DNA from 3 places in the Shewanella sp. YQ_9 genome. Region 1 is predicted to be linked to each of the others. Evidence: predicted binding sites of a transcription regulator. Region 1 holds the regulator's gene; each other region holds the start of a gene.

Region 1 (7,422 bases):
GGGAGATCCCCATGATGCTGGGTGCCACAGTGCTGGCGGGCTACTTCCTGCACGATGAGTATCTTAGCCGCAGCGAAGGGGTTATTTTACTGGCGCTGTTCTTCGGCCTGATGGGCTATCTTATCTGGCATGCGCTGACCAATAAGAACAAGGATCCGCTCGCCGACGAAGCCGATGCCGAGATCCCCAAAGATGTGCCCACTGCCAAGGCGGTACTATGGTTGATAATAGGCTTGGTACTCTTGCCGCTGTCGGCGGATTGGATGGTGGACGGTGCCGTAGGCATCGCCAAGTCTTTTGGACTGTCTGATCTGGTTATCGGTCTAACCATCATTGCCGTAGGCACCAGCCTGCCGGAACTGGCGGCCTGTGTGGCCGGTGTGCTCAAGAAAGAGGACGACCTGGCCATGGGCAATATTGTCGGCTCCAACCTGTTTAACATACTGGCGGTACTGGCGATACCCGGCCTTATCGCCCCGGGCGTAATCGATGCCGCGGCGGCCGGACGCGACTTTTATATGGTTTTGGGCACCAGTTGTGCCCTGGCACTCCTGGTGCTGAGCACAGGCAAACAACGTGAACTCAAACGCTGGCACGGTGCCTTACTACTGATAAGCTTCATCGGCTATCAATACAGCCTGTTTCAATCCCACTAGCGATGAAGGGCAAAAAGACGAGAGACAACTATGGCAGAAGCTAAGCAACTGCGCCAATGGGGCCGCAGAGTAATAGATATCGAGAAACAAGCACTGGATAACCTGTACCAGTTTGTTGATTCCCCCGAGTTCGCCCAAGCCTGCGAATTGATCCTCAACTGCAGCGGCAAGGTGATAGTGATGGGGATGGGGAAATCGGGCCATATAGGCAACAAGATTTCTGCCACCCTCGCCAGCACGGGCACCCCGGCATTCTTCGTTCACCCGGGCGAAGCCAGCCACGGCGACCTGGGGGTGTTGAGTGAAAACGATATCGTATTGGCTATCTCCAACTCGGGCGAGTCCAGCGAAATTCTGACCCTGATACCCGTCATCAAGCGCCAGGGGATCCCTATGATCTCCATGACAGGCAAGCCAGAATCCACCATGGCCAAACTGGCACAGCTGCATCTGTGCATCAAGGTGCAGGAAGAAGCCTGCCCGCTGGGCTTGGCACCCACCTCCAGCACCACGGCCACCCTGGTGATGGGAGATGCCCTGGCGGTCGCGCTACTGCAAGCCAAGGGCTTTACCAAAGATGACTTTGCCCTGTCGCATCCCGGCGGCGCTTTAGGACGCAAGCTGCTGCTCAAGGTCAGCGATGTGATGCACAAAGGCGAAGAGCTGCCGTTGGTCACAGAAGATATCTGTATCACCGACGCCCTGTATGAGATCTCCAAGAAGGGCCTGGGTATGACCGCCGTGGTCAATCAGCAGAAGCAACTCGTGGGTATTTTCACCGATGGTGATTTGAGACGTGTCATAGACGCCGGGGTCAACCTGCGTACCACAAAAATCAGCGACGTCATGACCCGGAATTGCATCACCAGTGGTGACAATATCCTCGCAGCTCAGGCGCTGAAGGTGATGGACGAGAATGACATCAACGGTCTTATCGTCATCAATGGCGCCAATGAGCCAATTGGGGCACTCAATATGCTGGATATGGTCAAGGCGGGGGTTATCTGATGAGTCATCAAGGTTTTTACGGCCCCATAAGCGAAGATAACTGGCAAAGAGCCGCCAAAATCAAACTGCTTATCTGTGATGTCGACGGTGTCTTCTCCGATGGCCGCATCTATATGAGCAACAGCGGCGAAGAGCTGAAGGCCTTCCATACCCGCGATGGTTATGGGGTACGCTCGCTGCTGTCCTGCGGCATTCAAGTGGCGGTGATCACCGGCCGCAAGTCCCAGATAGTCGAAAACCGCATGACAGCCCTGGGGGTAGACAAGATTTATCAAGGCATAGACAACAAGCTGGAGCCCTATGAGGCGCTGCTTAAGCATTATGACCTCGAGCCTGAACAAGTGGCCTATATAGGTGACGACATTGTCGACTTGCCGGTAATGAAGCAAGTGGGGCTGGCGGTTTGCGTAGCCGATGGCCATCCTTGGGTAAGGCAGCACTGCCACATGGTCACTCAGATTGCCGGCGGCCATGGTGCACTCCGGGAGCTGGCGGATCTTATCCTGCTCAGTCAGGACAAATTTGAAAATGCCCACGGAATGAGTATATGAATAGGGTCACCCTGGCCATTATTTTGTTTTTCTCCACTGCACTTATCCTTTACTGGCAGGTGCAGAACAAGCGCAACGCTCAACAGAGTGAGGCGCCTGTGGATGTGGTTAGGCCTGACTTTGTCGCCGATGACCTGCGCTCGGTCAACTTTGATGAGCAGGGCAATGTCGCCAGTAGGGTCGCCGCGGCGCACATGGAACATTATGAAGCCAGTGAAAAGACCTTCTTCAACCAACCGGTTTATCTGGTCTATCCGGACAAGGGCGAGGCACAGTGGCGTCTGTCTGCCAACGAGGGCAGGCTCAATCGCAAGAGTAACCGAGTTGTACTTGAAAATAATGTTATCATCGACGCCATTAGCCCCAATGAACCGATCCAGAGCCTGAAAACCAGTTATGTGGAGCTGGATCTGGACACCATGATCATGACCTCAGATCGCGAGATCCTGATCGAAGGCAAAGACTTTAATATCAAGGGATCCGGCCTGTACGCCGATCTCAATGCTCAGCAAGTGAAGCTGACCAGTCAGGTGAAAGGAACCTATGAAACCAAGTAAGCTTTTTATCGGTGCCCTCTTGTGCATCACAAGCCTGTCGGCAGTGGCCATTGAAGAAGATCTGCTGCAAAAAGTACAGATCAGCGCCGCCAATCAGTTTGCCGATATCAAAAACAAGCGTGTGGTATACGGCGGGCCTGTCACAGTCACCCAGGGCAGTTTGAAACTGCTGGCCGATGAACTCACGGCTTACACAGAAGACAAGAGTGGCGAGCGGATCCTGGTGGCCAAGGGCTCACCCGCTACCTATACCCAGAAACTGGAAGACGGCCGTCTGGCCAGTGCCAAGGCCAAAGAGATCCACTACAACATAGACAGTCGTATCATGACCCTGCTGGGCCAGGCCAAAGTAGAACAAGACGGCAGCGAAGTAACCGCCGAGAAGATAGTCTACGACATCAACAAGCAGCAGCTGGAAGCGGAAAGCAGCGGCAAAGGCCAAGACAGGGTAACCACTGTTATCCAGCCGGAAAACTATCAGGATCTCAACAAGAAAGAACAGCAGCAGGAGCCGCAATGACCAGCACCCTGACGGCACAGAATCTGGCAAAGAGTTACAAGAAACGCAACGTCGTCAAAGACGTCAGCCTGTCGGTCAATACCGGCCAAATCGTGGGGCTGCTGGGCCCCAACGGGGCTGGCAAGACCACCACCTTCTACATGGTGGTTGGGCTGGTACAGAGTGACAAGGGCCGTATCTTCATTGACGACGACGAGCTGACCCTGGATCCCATGCACCTGCGAGCCCGTAAAGGCATAGGCTACCTGCCACAGGAAGCCAGTATTTTCCGCAAGCTGTCGGTGCATGACAACATCATGGCCGTGCTGCAAACCCGCAAAGAACTCAACAGCGACGAGCGCGAGGAACAACTCGAACAGTTGCTGGAAGAATTCCATATTACCCACATACGTGACAGCCTGGGGATGTCCCTCTCCGGCGGCGAACGCCGCCGGGTGGAAATCGCCCGGGCATTGGCCGCCAATCCACAGTTCATTTTGCTGGATGAGCCGTTCGCCGGTGTGGATCCCATCTCAGTTATCGATATCAAGAAAATCATCGAACAGCTTAAGTCCCGCGGTTTGGGGGTGCTGATCACAGACCACAATGTTCGCGAAACACTCGACGTTTGTGAGCGAGCCTACATAGTCAGCCATGGGCAGTTGATCGCCGAGGGCACACCCGCTGAAATCTTGGACAACCAGCAAGTGCGTGCTGTGTACTTAGGCGAACAATTCAGGCTATAGTTAGGATCATGTCATCCGGTGGCAATTCCGGGTATTATAGTTTGTTATTATTGAATTTTTTCCTTGAAAAATAACGAGTAGGGATTAGCGGTATAATGAAAGCGTCACTCCAGCTCAAACTGGGTCAACAGTTGACCATGACACCTCAGTTGCAACAGGCTATTCGCCTGCTGCAACTGTCGTCCCTTGAGCTGCAGCAGGAAATCCAGGAAGCCTTGGAAGCCAACCCTCTGTTGGAAATGGCCGAGGACAACCAGGATGACGCTATCGACGACAACCACAAGGAAAACGACGCCGGCGAGTTGAGCGCCAAGCAGGAAGATGGTTCCACGGTAGAAACCTCAGAGGCATTGAACAATGAGTCTATGCCGGATGAATTACCTATGGATACCACCTGGGACGAAGTCTTTACCGCCGCCAGCGCCTCAGGGCCGGCCATGGGCCGTGAAGATGATATGCCCTTCCAGGGTGAAACCAGCGAAGGTCTCTATGAACATCTGGAATGGCAGAAGAACCTGACCCCGTTTTCCGATACCGACGACGCCATTGCCACCGCCATTATTGATGCCATCGACGAGCAGGGCTATCTGACCCAGAGCACAGAGGAGATCCTCGAAGCCATGGGCAACCCTGAGATTGAGCTCGATGAAGTCGAGGCAGTACTCAAGCGGATCCAGCACTTTGACCCTGTCGGCATCGCCTCCAGAGATCTGCGCGAATGCCTGCTGATCCAGTTGCAACAGTTCAACACCGACACCCCACATCTGGCCGACGCCCGCTTGTTGATTGACGAACATCTGGATCTCATTGCTGCCCGTGACTTCCGCACCCTGATGCGCAAGACCAAGCTCAAGGAAGATCAACTGCGTGACGCCATCAACCTTATCCAGAGTCTCAATCCCCGCCCCGGCTTGCTGGTGCAGCCGATGGACGAGGAATATGTGATCCCTGATGTCAGTGTCTGGAAGAAAAACGGCCGCTGGGTAGTAGAACTCAACCCGGACTGTATGCCCAAACTCGGGATCAATCAGCAGTATGCTGCCATGGCCCGTAGCGCCCGCAGTCAATCAGACAGCCAGTTTATTCGTGGTCATCTTCAGGAAGCCAAATGGTTTATCAAGAGCCTGGAGAGCCGCAACGACACCCTGCTCAAGGTGGCCAACTGTATAGTGCAGTTCCAGCAGGGATTTTTTGAATATGGTGAAGAGGCCATGAAACCCATGGTGCTCAACGATATTGCCGAGGCGGTCGAGATGCATGAATCGACCATCTCCAGGGTCACCACTCAAAAGTATATGCATACCCCCAGGGGAATATTTGAATTGAAGTACTTCTTCTCCAGCCATGTCGGCACCGAAGATGGCGGAGAATGCTCTTCCACGGCGATCAGGGCTTTTATCAAGAAGCTCGTGGCAGCGGAAAACCAGAAGAAGCCTTTGAGCGACAGCAAGATGGCGCAACTTCTGGCAGAACAGGGAATCAACGTTGCAAGACGCACCATAGCCAAGTATCGCGAGGCTATGATGATACCACCGTCGAACCAGCGTAAGAGTTTATAAATCCACAGTTGGAAATTGGAGGAATCTTTCTATGCAAATCAACCTGACAGGACATCATATCGAGATCACCGACTCACTGCGTGACTACGTGGAAAGTAAGTTTTCTAAACTTGAACGCCATTTCGAACAGATCAATAATGTGCACGTTGTGCTCAATGTACAAAAACTGCAACAGATAGCCGAAGCCAAGATCCACCTCACAGGCGGCGAAGTCTATGCAACTTCTGAACATGCCGACATGTATGCCGCCATCGACGTTCTGATTGATAAATTGGATCGTCAGGTCATTAAACACAAAGAAAAGCTGACAAAACACTAACGATGGAACTGAGTACCATCCTGCGGCCGGAGTGCACTACCTGTGCCACTCCGGGCAGTAAGAAAAAGGTACTGGAGCTGATTAGCGATCTCGCTAGCGCCCAGTACCCCACCCTTTCCTCTCAAGCGATTTTTGAAAGCCTTTTGGCCCGCGAAAAGATGGGGAGCACAGGTATAGGTAATGGTATTGCGATTCCGCATGGCAGACTACCGGACATTACAGAGCCGATTGCCGTGCTGGTCAAATGCGAAGAGCCTATCGCCTTCGATGCCATAGACAACCAGCCGGTGGACATACTGTTCGCCCTCCTGGTGCCCGCAGATCAATGTCAGCAACACCTGAGTACCCTATCCGCCATGGCTGAAAAGCTCAGCGATAAGGCGATACTCAAGCAGTTGCGAAAATCCAGCGACGAAACAGAACTCTATCAGGTGATCACAGGATGAAACTCGCCATAGTCTCAGGCCGCTCCGGTTCCGGAAAATCCGTTGCCCTCAGGGTACTCGAAGACCTGGGTTACTACTGTGTGGATAATCTCCCCCTGCCCATGATTGGCAGCCTGTTGGAAAACCTCCGTGGCAGCAATGATCTGGTCGCCATCAGCATAGATGTGCGCAATATGCCGGATCAGGAAAAGGTGCTGGAACAACAGTTGGCGGCCTTGCCGGAAAACACCCAACTGACCAGCTTCTTCCTCAACGCCTCTGATAAAGTGCTTCTGAAGCGCTACAGCGAAACCCGCAGACTGCACCCCCTGTCCAAGAGCAAAGTCTCACTACAGGATGCCATCAAGCTCGAAGGCAAGCTGCTGGAACCCATGTCGAAACTGGTGGATCACTACATAGACACCTCGGCGCTGAACATCTATGAACTCAGTGACACAGTGCGGGAAATTCTGCTTGGCAGTGTCGATAAAGAGCTGGTGATCAACTTCGAGTCGTTCGGCTTTAAGCATGGTATGCCTCAGGAAGCCGACTTCATGTTTGATGTGCGCTTTCTGCCCAACCCTCACTGGGAGCCGGCGCTCAGGCCACTGACCGGGCTGGATGAAGCTGTGCAGGAGTTTCTCAGCCGCCAGCCACTGGTGAACAAGTTTATCTGGCAGATAGAAAATCTATTGGAAACTTGGCTGCCGCACCTGGAACGCAACAACCGCAGTTACCTCACCATAGCCATAGGCTGCACCGGCGGCCAGCATAGATCTGTCTATGTCGCTGAGCAGCTCGCCAAGCGTTTTGGCAACAGCAAACACAAGGTACAGGCCCGTCACCGGGAGCTGAGTAATGGCAAAGGTTGAACGGGAAGTCACCATAGTCAATAAGCTGGGCCTGCATGCCCGCGCCGCCACTAAGCTGGCGGTGCTGGCCAGCGAGTTCGAAGCCGATATCACCCTGATCCAAGGCGAGAAAAAAGCCTCGGCCGCCAGTGTGCTTGGGCTCTTGATGCTGGAAACCGGCCAAGGCAAGAGTATTCGCCTCATCGCCGAAGGCCCGGATGCCGAACCCGCGATGGACGCTATCTGCGCCC
Region 2 (7,422 bases), on a different contig from region 1:
ACCTTATAGCTGCGCACAGCACGCTCTGGCATGAAATCCACCAGGATGGAACGCTCGGTGACATGGAAGACATGATTATTCTTGGGCGGGTATAGCTTGAGGTTGATATGACCATTGACCAGATAAAAGGCGCCTTGACGATCCCAGACCGGGGGCACTTCCACATCACGAAATTCAACCTCTATCCCCAGTTGTTGCGCCATGGCCGCCGTCAGGATCACCAGTGACATGCAGTTTCCGGCCCTGTCGTGAAAGGTTTCGGCGGCGGTGCGGGTGTAGTTGTCCTGATAGCGAAAGCCGCCCTTGTCGGCATGGATATAGTCAGCCAACCACTCGTGGGCCAACTCCTGATTGGAGATGAGTGCGCTGCGGCTATAGGCACCTCTGAGCAACTGCACCGCCTCGGTAGGCAAGGCGAATAATTCGGCGGGCTCGGGGATATTCCCAACCTCTTTGAATTGGTTATCCTGAAACAGGCTGCCAAGGGCCATCTTGCTTGGCACCGGGGTACTGTTGCAACCGCAAAATAGCAGCAGCAAAACCGCACCAATTAAGCGACTCAACATGGTAGCGGATAGAGCGCCAGAGAGAACACGAGTGAGAGAGCCGGAGAAAGCGCTTGAGAAAGTGCCTGAGAACATAAGGCCTCCTGAGTTAAGGCTTCTTTACTGAAAGCTTAAGTCAGACTGGCCACTCCTGCCGCGCCAAAGGGTGACAAAATGTGAATATCCCCTAGTTCAAGCCTTCATTCCCGGGAGCGATAACTTCGAAACCCGGCTTGGGGATCCCTATATAGAGCTGCTGTTGCCGGTAAAGATAGGGGCGATAAAAATGGCCATCGCAGGAAAAGTAGCGATAGGGGCGCATGTAAGGAACACATATGGCAGGCAGGCTGCGGAGGATCTCCAGTTGCTGCTGCGAGCGCAGTAGTTCCTGCCACTCATGCTGACGCAGTAATTCATCCCTGACGGCAAAGGCATCGAAGGGCTCACTGGCATCACGAACCACCACTTGACCTGCCTCGGCATTGCCAAGCCACAGCAAGGTGCTGCACAAAGTGCAGAGAAAAGTACCGGTCAGCTTCATTACACTGAGAGTCTTCATCGCCATCCCCTTAGGCTCCAGGCTGTTTCTGCTTTCAGTCTGCCCCCAAGAGCGTCTGTCATCAAGCGCCATAGCCGCAAAATGCGCTTTTCCTGGCCGACTCCCCCCAAGCCAGGTAACCACAAGGCCGGTAACCCCAAAGCCAGCTCTAACCAAAAGCCACCTCACAAGAGATGGCTTAAAGATAAAGGAAGCTTGCCTGGTCTCTCAAGAACACTCATGGCTTATCAGCTGGCGTGCCTGGCCTTTCAACTGGCGTTCTTGGCTTATCAATTGGCGCTCTTGACAGTCACAAACTCAGGATAGGCATCGATACCGCAATCCGACGCGTCCATACCGTTGTATTCTTCCTCTTCGGTCACCCGGATCCCCATGGTCACTTTCAAGGCGCCCCACACCAGCAATGACGCCAGGAACACCCAGGCAGAGATCACCGCAGCGCCAAACAGTTGCCCTGTCACACTGGCATCGGCATTGGACAGAGGCACCATCATCAAACCGAAGAAACCGGCGACCCCGTGCACCGAGATAGCCCCGACAGGATCATCTACCTTGATGCGGTCAAAGCCCACGATGGAGAACACCACCAAACCGCCGGCTACCAGGCCTATCACACCCGCCATAGGCAGAGAGGGCGACAATGGATCGGCCGTGATAGCCACCAAACCAGCCAAAGTACCATTGAGTATCATGGTCAAGTCGGCCTTGCCCCACACCATCTTACAGACGATCAGTGCAGATACCGCGCCGAAGGCCGCCGCCGAATTGGTGTTGACGAAGACTTTGGCCACGGCGCTGGCATTCTCGGCATCAGAGACCAGTAACTGAGAACCACCGTTGAAACCGAACCAACCCATCCAGAGGATAAAAGTCCCCAGGGTTGCCAGCGGCAGGTTGGATCCCGGGATAGGGTTAACCTGGCCATTGGCGCCATATTTACCTTTACGGGCCCCCAGCAGCAAGACGCCGGCCAAGGCCGCGGCCGCACCGGCCATATGCACTATGCCGCTACCGGCAAAGTCGACAAAGCCGGCTTCGGAAAGGAAACCACCGCCCCAGGTCCAGTAACCTTCCACCGGATAGATGACTGCCGTCATTACCAGGCTGAATGCCAGGAAAGCCCACAGGCGCATGCGCTCGGCCACGGCGCCGGAAACAATCGACATGGCTGTAGCCACAAATACCACCTGGAAGAAGAAATCAGACTCCAGCGCATGGTCGGCGTCAGCAGCTTGAGATCCTATCAAGGTGCTGATGCTCGGCAGCCAGCCGCCCTCGCCATTGTCCACATACATGATGTTGTAACCCACTATCAGGTAGGTGATACAGGCGATTGAATAGAGACAGATGTTTTTGGTGAGTATCTCTGTAGTGTTTTTGGAACGCACCAACCCAGCCTCCAGCATGGCGAAACCCGCCGCCATCCACATCACCAGCGCGCCGGAGATCAGAAAGTAAAAGGTGTCCAGCGCAAAACGCAGCTCTGTGACCGTAGTACCCAATTTGCTCAGTTCTTCCATCTTCTCCCCCTTACAGCGCTTCTGTGTCTGTTTCGCCCGTACGAATACGGATAACCTGTTCCAGATCTGTCACAAAGATCTTGCCGTCACCTATCTTGCCGGTATGGGCGGCGTTGGTGATGACCTCCAGCAGGTGCTCAAGATTCTCCGCCTTGGTGGCAATCTCGAGCTTAACCTTGGGCAGAAAGTCCACCTGATACTCGGCTCCCCGATAGAGCTCTGTATGCCCCTTTTGTCGGCCAAAACCTTTTACTTCGGTGACCGTCATCCCCTCAATGCCTATGCCCGCAATCGCTTCGCGGACATCATCAAGCTTGAACGGCTTAATGATTGCGCTGACTAATTTCATCCAGACCTCCAGAATCGCCTTGCTGTATTGGTGTTATGCCAAAAGCAATTCAAGCATCAGGCCAAAATGTTAATTTTTTGTTTTATAAAGAGTTAGCTTTTACGGGCCAGGTTAAGAGCTGCAGATATGCACCAATTAAGTGCAAGTAAGGCTTATGCGCACAAAAAAAGCGCAATCATCTACGACCTAAGGCCTATTGGCTTAAGCCCTGTACTGACGTTAACTGAATGTCCTGTCGTTGACTGGAGAGAAAGAAGGACTCGTTTGCACCTGTCCTAAGACCAACCTAAAGGAGAACAAGATGTTAAAAGCGGAAGAATGTGTGCTGGTCATAGTGGATGTTCAGGGCAAACTGGCGCAGATAATGGACAAGAGTGAACAGCTGCATCAACAACTGGCCATGCTGATAGAAGGCACGGCCTTGTTTGATATCCCAGTGCTCTGGCTGGAACAGTTGCCACAGAAGCTCGGCCCTACGACAGAGTCGCTGGCTGCCCTGCTATCCAAGACCACTTCGCCGATTGCCAAGCATCACTTCAGTGGCTGGCACTGCCCGGCGTTCCGTGAGGCACTGTTGAGCACGGGCCGCAAACAGGTACTGCTGGCCGGGATAGAGACCCATGTCTGTGTCTATCAAACCTGTGGTGATCTTATCGAGCAGGGTTTCTATGTGCACTTGATAGCCGATGCCGTCAGCTCCCGCAGTGAAAGCAACAAACGCTTGGGAATAGAGATGATGAAGCAGCAGGGAGCCAGGCTCAACAACAGCGAATCTTTATTGTTTGAACTGCAACATCAGGCAGAAGGTGAACGCTTTAAGGCTCTGCTTAAGCTGATCAAATAAGCCTGTAATCACTCACTGGCTACCACTGCTGGCTTGTAAGATAAAAAATCCCCGCGGTGCGGGGATTTTTCATTTTGTTATGTTAACGACTGTTACTTGTAGGTTGCTTCACGCTTCTTGGCTTCAGCATCCCACTTAGGCAGAACATTTTTCTTGAAGTCTTCCTTGTCGGAAACCATCTTCTTCATGTCCATACCCAGAGCAGCCTGAGCCTTGGCCTTGGTGGAGATATCAGGCAGAGCGACAGGCTCTGTGATACCTTTCTTGGCCAGCAGCTGCGCCAGTTTCACCCGGGCATTGGCAGCCTTGTCAACCGCAGTACCCAGTACCCGCAGCGCTTCATCAGGAGCGTGAGCCGCGACACCGTGAGAGGCGATAGCATAATCCCAGCGCCATTGAGCATGACGGATATCAGTCAGGATTGGCTTCATCTCGGCTTCGGTCGCACCGGCTTTCCAGGCGGCAGCAGCTTCGAAGTGTGCCTTGACGATTTGATCTTCAGCCTTCAGCTTCAGCTCTTTAACTTTGGCTTTACGCTCGGCAGTCAGGTTCTCCATAAACTCTTTGCTCTGAGTGTGGCACTGAGCACAGGTTTCTTCGAAGCGGTCGAACGGATTACCCACTTTGTGATCGGTGAACTTACGACCCTTGTCGTTGGTTACTTTCGGCATGTGACAGTCAACACAGGTCACGTTGTTCTTACCGTGAACCCCCAGCTGCCAGGTTTCATAACCTGGGTGCTGTGCCTTCAGCATAGGAGTCTTGGACAGAGCGTGAGTCCAGTCGGCAAACTCGATGGCATCGTAGTAAGCTTCCATGGATTCCACTGTAGTGCCTTGATCCCATGGGAACTTAACAAAGCCCTTACGGCCTTCCACTTTCTCAAAGTAGTATTCTACGTGACACTGGCCACAAACCATGGATTGCTTGTCTTTGCGGGAAGCCTTATCAAATGGCGTACCCAGGGTCTCCATGGCGCGCTCGGCAAAAGGACGGCCCAAACGCAGCTTGGGCGAACCTTTCTCGTGACAATCGCCACAACCTATGGCGTTAACCACTTCAGGGCCACCTTTGGCCCACTTGCCGGTGAAGTAACCATCTTCACCCTGCTCTTCAATCAGGCGAGGTACATCCGGGCTCTTACAGCTCCAGCAAGCCATTGGCATTGGACCATCTTCGGCACTCTTTGGCGCACCGGTACGCAGGGTGTTGCGCACATCGGTCACGGCATAAATGTGGCCACGAGGAGCATTGTAGTCCTTGGCGAAACCATAACCGGCCCACAGGATCACCAGGTTGGGATCTTCTGCCAATACGTCAACAATTTCAGAACTCTTTGCAGTGTCATGCCAACTGGCATATTGATTTTTGAACTTGTCTTTGTAGACTTCGTTGCGAGGCTCGGTCTTGTCACTCGCAAACGCACCGGCAGCCATTACGCTTGCCGCGACCAATGCACTGAGTGCAAAGGATTTTTGGCTTAATTTTTTCACCATCTCATCTCCGTGTTACTTTATCGTTATTTGCAATAACCACGACATCTCCAAAGTCAAAAGTAGCCGCTTGAATACGCCAAAAATATACCTCTTAGGGGGTATCCGGAGCGAAGTTTGCGCCAGATCAAAATGTGAAGGCGATGTTGTTCACATTTTTGTACTCTTGTTAATGTATTCAAGCGCTGGCTAATGTAGAACTCTGAGACCCAAGTCCTTTTTTATTCTCGACAATCTTATCGGCGCGTTTTCTTTCCGATAATCGAGAGTAATGCTGCAGGGACTGAGGAAATCTTAGCAAAAGTGAGTGAATATTTCATGAAACGAGGCAGTTTGACCTCTACCATTTTAGGCTTAATGCTGACCCTTATCCTGCTCTCAAGCGGTCTGGCCACTTTTGCCATTATCAATCTGTCTTACAGCCTGGGAGATGCCAGGGCGATCAACGCTTCCGGCTCCCTGCGAATGCAGAGCTACCGGCTGATGTTTTATGCCAACTCCGGCAGTGAAGAAGCGCTGCAAAAAATTCGCGAATTTGAAAACACCCTCTACTCAGATGCCTTGGTACGCTCTATGGACTGGTCATCGCCGGCCAGGCTCGGGCAGCAATACCAACTGGTGATCAGCAAGTGGAAGGTCATGAAGTACTACATAGAGCAGGAAGACTCGCGCAACTATGCCTCCTCGCTGAAAGACTTTGTCGATACCATAGATTTGCTGGTATTGGAGATGGAGCACCACGCCGCCTTCAAACTAAGATTGCTGGCCGTCAGCCAGATAGTGGGCTTGGGGTTGATGCTGCTGATTGCCTTTATCGCCGTGCGCTTTACCAAACGCAAGGTGGTGGTGCCGCTGCAACAGATGATGGAATCGGCCAACACTATTTCCAAGGGTAACTTTGCCGTCGAAATGCCGAAGACGGAATATATTGAGCTCAGCGCTCTTTCCGATGCCCTCGACAGTACGGCTCAGGAGCTGGCAACTCTCTACGGCAACCTGGAAACTCAGGTGAAGGAGAAGACCCTGGCGTTGACCCGTGCCAACCGTGAGCTCAAATTTCTTTATGACAATCTGGTGTTGCTGCATTCGGGCAAACTCAATTTCGAGGTGATGCGGCAGTCGCTGCTGCAACTCAAGGAGTATGAGCACCTGCAACATCTGCGGCTGATTATTCAGCAGGATGAAGATGCCATGGAGGTGATCGCCACCGACGAGGATATCTGGCCGCAATCCGGACAGACCATGCAGTTTCCGCTCAAGTTTGAACAACAGGAACTCGGCTTTCTGGAAGTGATAGGCGAGCACGATATCAATGTGCCCCTGTTTGAAAACTTCGCCATCATGCTGGCTCGCTCGATAGTGATTCACAACGCCTCCGAACAACGCCAACAGCTGGCCCTGCTGGAAGAGCGGGCGGTTATCGCCAGGGAGCTACACGATTCTCTTGGGCAACTGCTGTCCTTCCTGAAAATCCAGATAAGTTTGCTGCGTAAAGGCCTCGACCAGAGCTGCAAAAGCCCGGCGGTGACCCAACAGCTCGAAGAACTCAATGAAGGGGTGACCACAGCCTACGCCCAGCTCAGAGAACTGCTGTCTACCTTCCGCCTGACTGTTAAAGAACCCAATCTGCGCAACGCCCTCGAGGCCATGCTGGAGCAACTGCGCAGCCAAACAGACACGGAGCTGGAACTCAGCTATCGCCTGCCGCCACAGTTACTGGCGGCGCACCAACATATTCATATTCTGCAGCTCACCCGAGAAGCCACCCTCAATGCCATTAAACATGCAAATGCGAGTCGTATTTGTATCAGCTGCGAAAAGAACTCTGATAACATGGTGGTTATCAGTGTCGAAGACAACGGCATAGGCCTGGCGCATATCAAGGAAAGGGATCAACATTTCGGCATAGGGATAATGCACGAGCGAGCCAGCCGCCTCTCGGGTATGGTTGAATTTTCCAGCAATGCGTCGGGAGGCACCAGTGTTGTCCTGACTTTCCCACCTCAGCAGGAGCCACATCATGGGTAAACCTTATTCAGTTCTGGTAGTCGATGACCATCCCTTACTGCGTCGCGGTATCTGTCAGTTACTGGCATCCGATCCTGACTTTAG
Region 3 (7,422 bases), on a different contig from region 1:
CACCACCTTGGTGGAGAAAATGCGCAAATACGGCATGAGTAAAGACTAAGCTACTGATAATTTAGATTTTTAAATTGGCATAAACTCTGCATTAACCCTGTCAGCATCGTATTTTTGACGGGGTTAATATGTCTGCAAGCCCACTGGCTCAGCTCGAAACCATCTCTCATCATGGCCGCGAATGGATCCCGGTAAGGGAAGCCGCCAATATGTCCAATCGTATGGAGCATATTCTGCAGGCCATGCCTTCGGGCGTCGTTATCCTCAACGGTGACGGCTTGGTCAGTGAAGCCAACCCGGTTGCCGAATCTTTGTTGGGTGTTCCTCTGGTTGGTCAGCGCTGGCTGACTATCATCAATCGCGCCTTCGCGCCGCAAAAAGACGATGGTCATGAAGTTTCCCTGCGTAATGGCCGCCGGGTGAAGCTGGCTATTACGCCTCTGACCCCGGAGCAGGGGCAGCTGATTATGCTGACCGATCTCACCGAAACCCGACTGTTGCAGCAAAACCTTTCCCACCTTGAACGCTTGTCTGCACTCGGGAAAATGGTCGCCACTCTGGCGCATCAAATACGCACCCCTTTGTCTGCCGCTTTACTCTATGCCGCCAACTTGGGCAGTCCAAGGCTGGATGCAGGCTCCAGAGAGCGTTTTCAGGGCAAATTGCTCGACCGGCTTTCCGAGCTGGAGCAGCAGGTCAATGATATGTTGCTGATTGCCAAAGGTAAGCAAGAGGAAGCCTGCGACAGAGTGCCGTTCTCGACGGTGCTGGAAAAAGTCATGGCCAACTGTGAGCCCATCGCTGCCAGGCAAAATGTTGAATTGAGCCTGCAAATTGAAGGCGATAGCGAGATGCAGGTTAATCTTCATGGCTTGAGTTCTGCCATCAATAATCTGGTGATCAATAGCCTGGAAGCCGGCGCCACAAGAGTCATTTTGCGCCTGAGCTGCGATCAGGCACTCCGCCTTGATGTAATAGATAACGGCAAGGGCCTGGACAGCAAGATGCAAAAGCAGGTGCTGGAGCCTTTTTTCACCACCAAGCGTCAGGGCACAGGGCTTGGGCTGGCGGTGGTGCAGTCAGTGGTGCGCAGCCACGGCGGCAAATTGGACCTCAGCTGTAAGCTGGGTGCAGGTTGTACCGTCACGCTGACATTCCCGTTAACGACAGACTCTCAAGGAGGCGTGGCATGAGCGAAGCAAAAATTTTGTTGGTGGAAGACGATGCCGCGCTTCGGGAAGCACTGCTCGATACCTTGCTGCTCGCCAGTTATGAGTGCGTCGATGTCGCCAGCGCCGAAGAAGCGATAACCGCTTTGAAAGGTAATCGTTTTGATATGGTGATAAGCGATGTGCAGATGGAAGGTATCGGCGGTATGGGGCTGCTGGATTATCTGCGTCAGCAACATCCGCAGCTGCCGATCCTGTTGATGACAGCCTATGCCACCATCGACAATGCCGTCAGCGCAATCAAGCTGGGGGCCGTGGATTATCTCGCCAAGCCGTTTGCCCCTCAGGTATTGCTCAATCAGGTGAGTCGCTATTTACGCCCCAAGGTGGTTAGCGGCGGCCCAGTGGTGGCCGATGAAAAGAGCCTGGCCTTGCTGGCACTGGCGCAGCGGGTGGCCGCCTCAGAAGCCTCTGTGATGATAAGTGGCCCCAGCGGTTCGGGTAAAGAAGTGCTGGCTCGCTACATTCATCAGCACAGCCAAAGGCCTGACGGGCCTTTTGTGGCGATTAACTGTGCCGCCATCCCGGAAAATATGCTGGAAGCCACCTTGTTTGGCTACGAGAAAGGCGCCTTTACCGGGGCTTATCAGGCTTGCCCCGGTAAGTTTGAACAGGCTCATGGCGGCACCCTGTTGCTCGATGAAATTTCCGAGATGGAGCTGGCATTGCAGGCCAAGCTGCTGCGGGTACTGCAGGAGCGCGAGGTTGAACGTTTGGGGGGGCGCAAGACCATCAAGCTCGATGTCCGGGTGCTGGCAACCTCCAACCGGGATCTAAAAGATATGGTGGCCAAGGGCGAGTTTCGCGAAGACCTTTATTACAGGATCAATGTGTTTCCGCTTGCCTGGCCGGCACTGAACCAAAGACCGGCGGATATCATCCCATTGGCCAAACATCTGTTGGCACGTCACGCTGAAAACGCGGCGATTAACCCGGTTCCAGCTCTCAGCGATGCTGCAGTGCGGCGTTTGTTGGCCCACCGCTGGCCGGGGAATGTCCGTGAGCTGGATAATGTGATCCAGCGGGCGTTGATCTTGAGTCAAGGGCAGATAGAAGCGGGCGATATTATTATCGATTTGCAGGATGTTGCTCTGGGAGAGACCACGGCCCCGGAAACGCCTGAAGCGCTCGGTGATGAGCTCAAGGCTCAGGAGCATGTGATTATTCTCGAGACTCTGGCCCAGTGTCAGGGCAGTCGCAAACTGGTGGCAGAGAAATTGGGGATCAGCGCCCGCACTCTCAGATACAAGATGGCGCGCATGCGCGAGATGGGCATAGAGGTGCCCGCCTGAGTCATCTCCAAAGCGGCCGTTAGGCCGCTTTCCAATTCCATTGTTTTTCTTCAGGCCCTGGGTGAATTCAGGGCGTTTACTTAGCTTAACTTTGACTATTCCATTTTTGGCAAACTAATTGCATAGAGTCTGGTAACCCAGATTTTTCGTCAATTCGCTGACGACAGGAGTGAGAAGATGCAAATAGGTGCCAATTCTTTATTGCAAGAAATGCAATCACTTAAAGGTGAAATTGCCCCAACGGGATTTCAGTCTTCGCCTGTACGCCAGGTGGGCAATACCACAGGAACTGATTTCGGCCAATTACTGGCCCAGGCCGTAGGCAATGTCAGTGAGTTGCAAAGCACATCATCCAATCTGGCCACCCGGCTGGAGATGGGCGACACCACAGTGTCTCTGTCTGACACTGTCATTGCCCGCGAGAAAGCCAGCGTCGCATTCGAGGCCACAGTGCAGGTGCGCAACAAGCTGGTCGAAGCCTACAAAGAGATTATGAGCATGCCTGTTTAAGGCATGCTTGCATCACAGATCCCGGATAACAGGAACGCACCGTGAGCACAGAATTAGTAGCAGGATCCAATGTTTCCGCCGGTGGAACAACGCTGGAAGGGGTCCAACAGGAAAACAAGTCGGGTGTATTGGGCTCCCTCGGGGGAGTGGATATGCTGCGGCAGATCACCATGATCCTGGCATTGGCTATCTGTCTGGCTCTGGCGGTATTTGTGATGATCTGGGCCCAGGAGCCAGAATATCGGCCACTGGGCAAGATGGATACCCAGGAGATGGTGCAGGTACTCGATGTGCTGGATAAGAACCGGGTACCGTACAAGATTGAAGTCGATGTGATCACTGTGCCTGAAGACAAGTATCAGGACGTGAAGATGATGCTGAGCCGCGCCGGCATAGATTCCAGTGCCGAGGCCAAGGATTATCTGAGCCAGGATTCCGGCTTTGGTGTCAGTCAGCGGATGGAACAGGCCAGGCTGAAGCAGAGTCAGGAGATGAACCTGGCGCGGGCGATTGAAGAGCTCAATAGTGTCAGCCGTGCCAAGGTGATCCTGGCGCTGCCGAAGGAAAATGTGTTCGCCCGCAATCGCGCCAAACCCAGTGCCACAGTGGTGGTCAATACCCGTAGGGGCGGTTTGGGACAGGAAGAGGTTGATGCGATAGTCGATATCGTTGCCTCAGCGGTTCATGGCATGGAACCCAGCCGGGTTACAGTGACAGACTCCAACGGCCGCTTGCTGAACTCAGGCAGTCAGGATGGGGTATCTGCCCGCGCCAGACGCGAGCTTGAGCTGGTGCAGCAAAAAGAAAACGAATACCGCACCAAGATTGACTCGATTCTAATGCCGATCCTCGGTCCGGAAAACTTCACTTCTCAAGTGGATGTCAGCATGGACTTCACCGCAGTCGAGCAAACTGCCAAGCGTTTCAATCCGGATCTGCCATCACTTCGCAGTGAAATGACAGTGGAAAACAACAGCGTTGGTGGCAGCAGTGGCGGTATCCCCGGAGCCCTTTCCAATCAGCCGCCGATGGAGTCCAATATTCCTGAAAACGCTGCCGATGCCGCAGAAAGCAGCAGTGTTACTTCAGGCAACAGCCATAGGGAAGCGACCCGTAATTTTGAGCTGGATACCACCATCAGCCATACCCGTCAGCAGATAGGTGTGGTACGCCGGGTCAGTGTCTCAGTGGCGGTCGACTACAAGGCAGGTGCTGCCGGTGAAAATGGTCAGGTTGCCAGAGTGCCTCGCACAGGTGAAGAGATGGCCAATATCCGTCGCTTGTTGGAAGGCGCCGTTGGCTTCAACAGCCAAAGGGGCGACATGATAGAAGTGGTGACTGTGCCCTTTATGGATCAGCTGGTTGAAGACCTGCCTGAGCCGCCTCTGTGGGAGCAGCCCTGGTTCTGGCGGGCGATGAAACTCGGCATAGGTGCCTTGGTGATTTTGGTGCTTATCCTGTTCGTGGTGCGTCCCATGCTCAAGCGCCTCATCTACCCCGATGGCCAGAATATGCCGGATGAACCTGCGCTGGGGCATGAGCTGGCAGATATTGAAGATCAGTACGCTGCCGACACCCTGGGCATGCTCAACCGCCCTGAAAGTGAATACAGCTATGCCGATGACGGTTCGATTCTGATACCGGATCTGCACAAAGATGATGATATGATTAAGGCCATACGTGCTCTGGTGGCCAATGAACCTGAACTGTCCACCCAAGTGGTGAAGAACTGGTTGCAAGAAGATGCCTGAAAAAAAAGCGGATAAACCAGCCGAGAGCGGCTTCGACGTCAAGAATCTCAACGGGATTGAGAAGACCGCCATTTTGTTGCTGAGTCTCAGTGAAGCCGATGCGGCCTCTATTCTCAAACACTTGGAACCCAAACAGGTTCAAAAGGTGGGTATGGCCATGGCGGCCATGCAGGAGTTCGGCCAGGAGAAGGTGGTTGCGGTTCACAAGCTGTTTCTGGATGATATCCAGAAATACTCCTCCATAGGCTTTAACAGCGAAGAGTTTGTGCGTAAGGCACTGACTACCGCATTGGGTGAAGACAAGGCCGGTAATCTTATCGAGCAGATTGTCATGGGCAGTGGCGCCAAAGGCCTCGACTCGCTCAAGTGGATGGACGCCAGACAGGTGGCGACTATTATCCAGAACGAACACCCACAGATCCAAACCATTGTTTTGTCCTATCTTGAACCGGATCAGGCGGCGGAAATCTTTGCCCAGTTCCCGGAAAACACCCGTCTCGATTTGATGATGCGTATCGCCAACCTCGAAGAGGTGCAACCTGCAGCACTGCAGGAGCTGAACGACATCATGGAGAAACAGTTTGCCGGTCAGGGTGGCGCCCAGGCGGCCAAGATGGGTGGCTTGAAGGCTGCTGCCAACATTATGAACTACCTGGATACCGGGGTGGAGAGCCAACTGATGGAAACCCTGCGCGAGTCCGACGAAGAGATGGCGCAGCAGATCCAGGACTTGATGTTCGTGTTCGAAAACCTGATCGATGTCGACGACCGTGGCATTCAGACGCTGCTGCGGGAAGTGCAGCAGGATGTACTGATGAAGGCGCTCAAGGGCGCCGACGAGCCACTGAAGGAGAAGATCCTCGGCAATATGTCCAAACGTGCCGCCGAATTGCTGCGTGACGATCTCGAGGCCATGGGGCCAATTCGTATCAGCGAAGTGGAAGTGGCCCAGAAAGAGATATTGTCCATCGCCCGTCGCTTGTCCGATGCCGGAGAGATTATGCTCGGCGGCGGCGGCAGTGAAGAATTCCTCTGACAGGCGAGTTTGAATGACAGACAAAAAGGTGTCCCACAACATTTTGCCGCCGGATGAAGCGGACGAGTTTGTTAATTGGCAGTTGCCCGATGTGGGTGACGCCATGCCGCTTAAGCCGAGTAATCTGTTTGGCTATAAGCCTGGACGTATAGAGCCCAAGACCGCCGAAGAGGCTGTATCACCACCGACTTTGGCTGAAATCGAATCTATCCGCGAGCAAGCCGAGCAGGAAGGTTTTGCCGAAGGCAAGGAACAAGGGCTGGCCAAAGGCCTGGAGGAAGGCCGTCTTCAGGGCTTGGAGCAGGGCCACAGTGAAGGTTTTGCCCAGGGACTTGAGCAAGGCCGGGAAGAAGGCTTGCAACAGGCCGCCGTCATGATAGAGCGTTTCGACGCCTTGCTTGCTCAGTTCGAGGCGCCGCTGGCGCTGCTGGATACCCAGATAGAAGAATCTTTACTGACCTTGGTCGGCACTTTGGCGCGCAACCTCATAGCCCATGAGCTGAAGACCCACCCGGAACATATACTGGCGGCGCTCAGGCAAGGGATAGATGCCCTGCCACTCAAAGAGCAGAAAGTGAATCTGCGTTTGCACCCGGAAGATATGGCTTTGGTCAGCGAGCTCTACGGTGAAGAGCAACTGACACGTAACCGCTGGACACTGGAAGCCGATCCCGGTCTCAATCGTGGTGATTGTGTGGTGGATAGCCAACGCTCGCAAGTGGATATGCGCCTGGAAACCCGTTTGGAAGGGGTGTTTGCCAATCTTGAAGCCGAACAATCCATGTTGGCGAAAAAGGCCGCCCAGCAGCAGGCCGCAATAGACGATAGGCCAAGCCCGCCGCCACAGGACAGCGAGCAGGAGCAAACCCTTGCATATGAACAAACAGCCGCTGTGAGCGACAAGGCCGAGACCGCAAGCCAAGAGGGCGAACAGCCCATCGAAGGAGACACTCATGATGCAGCAGCGCCGAAGCCAACTGCTGAGTGAACTCAAACACTTGGCCGAAAAGCAGGCGCCGTTTCAAGCGGTTGCCAGTGGCCAGTTGGTGCGGGTGGTTGGCCTGACGCTGGAAGCCAGTGGTTGCCGGGCGCCGGTCGGCAGTCTCTGTGCCATAGATACCATGGCGGGTAAGCTTATTGCCGAGGTGATAGGTTTTGACGATGAGCTATTGTATCTGATGCCGGTGGAAGAACTCAGGGGTGTGCTGCCCGGCGCCAAAGTGATGCCGCTCGGTGAACAAACCGGGCTCAGTGTTGGTTTGAGTCTTCTTGGTCGGGTGCTGGACGGTAACGGCCAGCCGCTCGATGGTATGGGCGCCCTGCACACAGACGAACAAGCCTCGCGCCATAGCCCGGCAATCAATCCCTTGGCCAGACGGGCGATTACCGAACCGCTCGATGTAGGCGTCAGGGCCATCAACGCCATGCTTACCGTGGGCAAGGGCCAACGTATGGGGCTCTTTGCCGGCTCCGGCGTGGGTAAGAGTGTGCTCCTTGGCATGATGACCCGTGGCACCACGGCCGACATTATTGTGGTTGGCCTGGTGGGGGAGCGTGGCCGGGAGGTGAAAGAGTTTATCGAAGAGATCCTGGGCGCAGAGGGG

Evidence for each region. The regulator sigma-54, encoded in region 1, starts transcription at its own class of promoters, with help from an activator protein. The targets are predictions, from matches to a motif close to GTTGGCACGNNNNTNGNNT.
Region 2: a site for sigma-54 is predicted at 3,021-3,039, ahead of glnK (P-II family nitrogen regulator). Genes of this name have one in related genera too.
Region 3: a site for sigma-54 is predicted at 2,627-2,645, ahead of fliE (flagellar hook-basal body complex protein FliE). Genes of this name have one in related genera too.

Annotation. Positions count from the first base shown of each region.
Region 1 covers NZ_JBICJO010000065.1:5,579-13,000, forward strand. Annotated here, with positions in the region: gene ACF8D4_RS18035 (calcium/sodium antiporter) at 1-656, shown strand, start outside; gene ACF8D4_RS18040 (KpsF/GutQ family sugar-phosphate isomerase) at 687-1,664, shown strand; gene kdsC (3-deoxy-manno-octulosonate-8-phosphatase KdsC) at 1,664-2,215, shown strand; gene lptC (LPS export ABC transporter periplasmic protein LptC) at 2,212-2,772, shown strand; gene lptA (lipopolysaccharide transport periplasmic protein LptA) at 2,759-3,292, shown strand; gene lptB (LPS export ABC transporter ATP-binding protein) at 3,289-4,017, shown strand; gene ACF8D4_RS18065 (RNA polymerase factor sigma-54) at 4,113-5,576, shown strand; gene hpf (ribosome hibernation promoting factor) at 5,608-5,895, shown strand; gene ptsN (PTS IIA-like nitrogen regulatory protein PtsN) at 5,898-6,341, shown strand; gene rapZ (RNase adapter RapZ) at 6,338-7,192, shown strand; gene ACF8D4_RS18085 (HPr family phosphocarrier protein) at 7,179-7,422, shown strand, end outside.
Region 2 covers NZ_JBICJO010000057.1:152,336-159,757, reverse strand. Annotated here, with positions in the region: gene ACF8D4_RS15770 (tetratricopeptide repeat protein) at 1-566, opposite strand, end outside; gene ACF8D4_RS15765 (hypothetical protein) at 733-1,104, opposite strand; gene ACF8D4_RS15760 (ammonium transporter) at 1,374-2,624, opposite strand; gene glnK (P-II family nitrogen regulator) at 2,635-2,973, opposite strand; gene ACF8D4_RS15750 (hydrolase) at 3,275-3,817, shown strand; gene nrfA (ammonia-forming nitrite reductase cytochrome c552 subunit) at 3,910-5,313, opposite strand; gene narQ (nitrate/nitrite two-component system sensor histidine kinase NarQ) at 5,629-7,338, shown strand; gene ACF8D4_RS15735 (response regulator) at 7,331-7,422, shown strand, end outside.
Region 3 covers NZ_JBICJO010000034.1:29,115-36,536, reverse strand. Annotated here, with positions in the region: gene ACF8D4_RS10935 (sigma-54-dependent Fis family transcriptional regulator) at 1-49, shown strand, start outside; gene ACF8D4_RS10930 (PAS domain-containing sensor histidine kinase) at 129-1,193, shown strand; gene ACF8D4_RS10925 (sigma-54 dependent transcriptional regulator) at 1,190-2,521, shown strand; gene fliE (flagellar hook-basal body complex protein FliE) at 2,699-3,031, shown strand; gene fliF (flagellar basal-body MS-ring/collar protein FliF) at 3,073-4,782, shown strand; gene fliG (flagellar motor switch protein FliG) at 4,775-5,818, shown strand; gene fliH (flagellar assembly protein FliH) at 5,832-6,806, shown strand; gene fliI (flagellar protein export ATPase FliI) at 6,775-7,422, shown strand, end outside.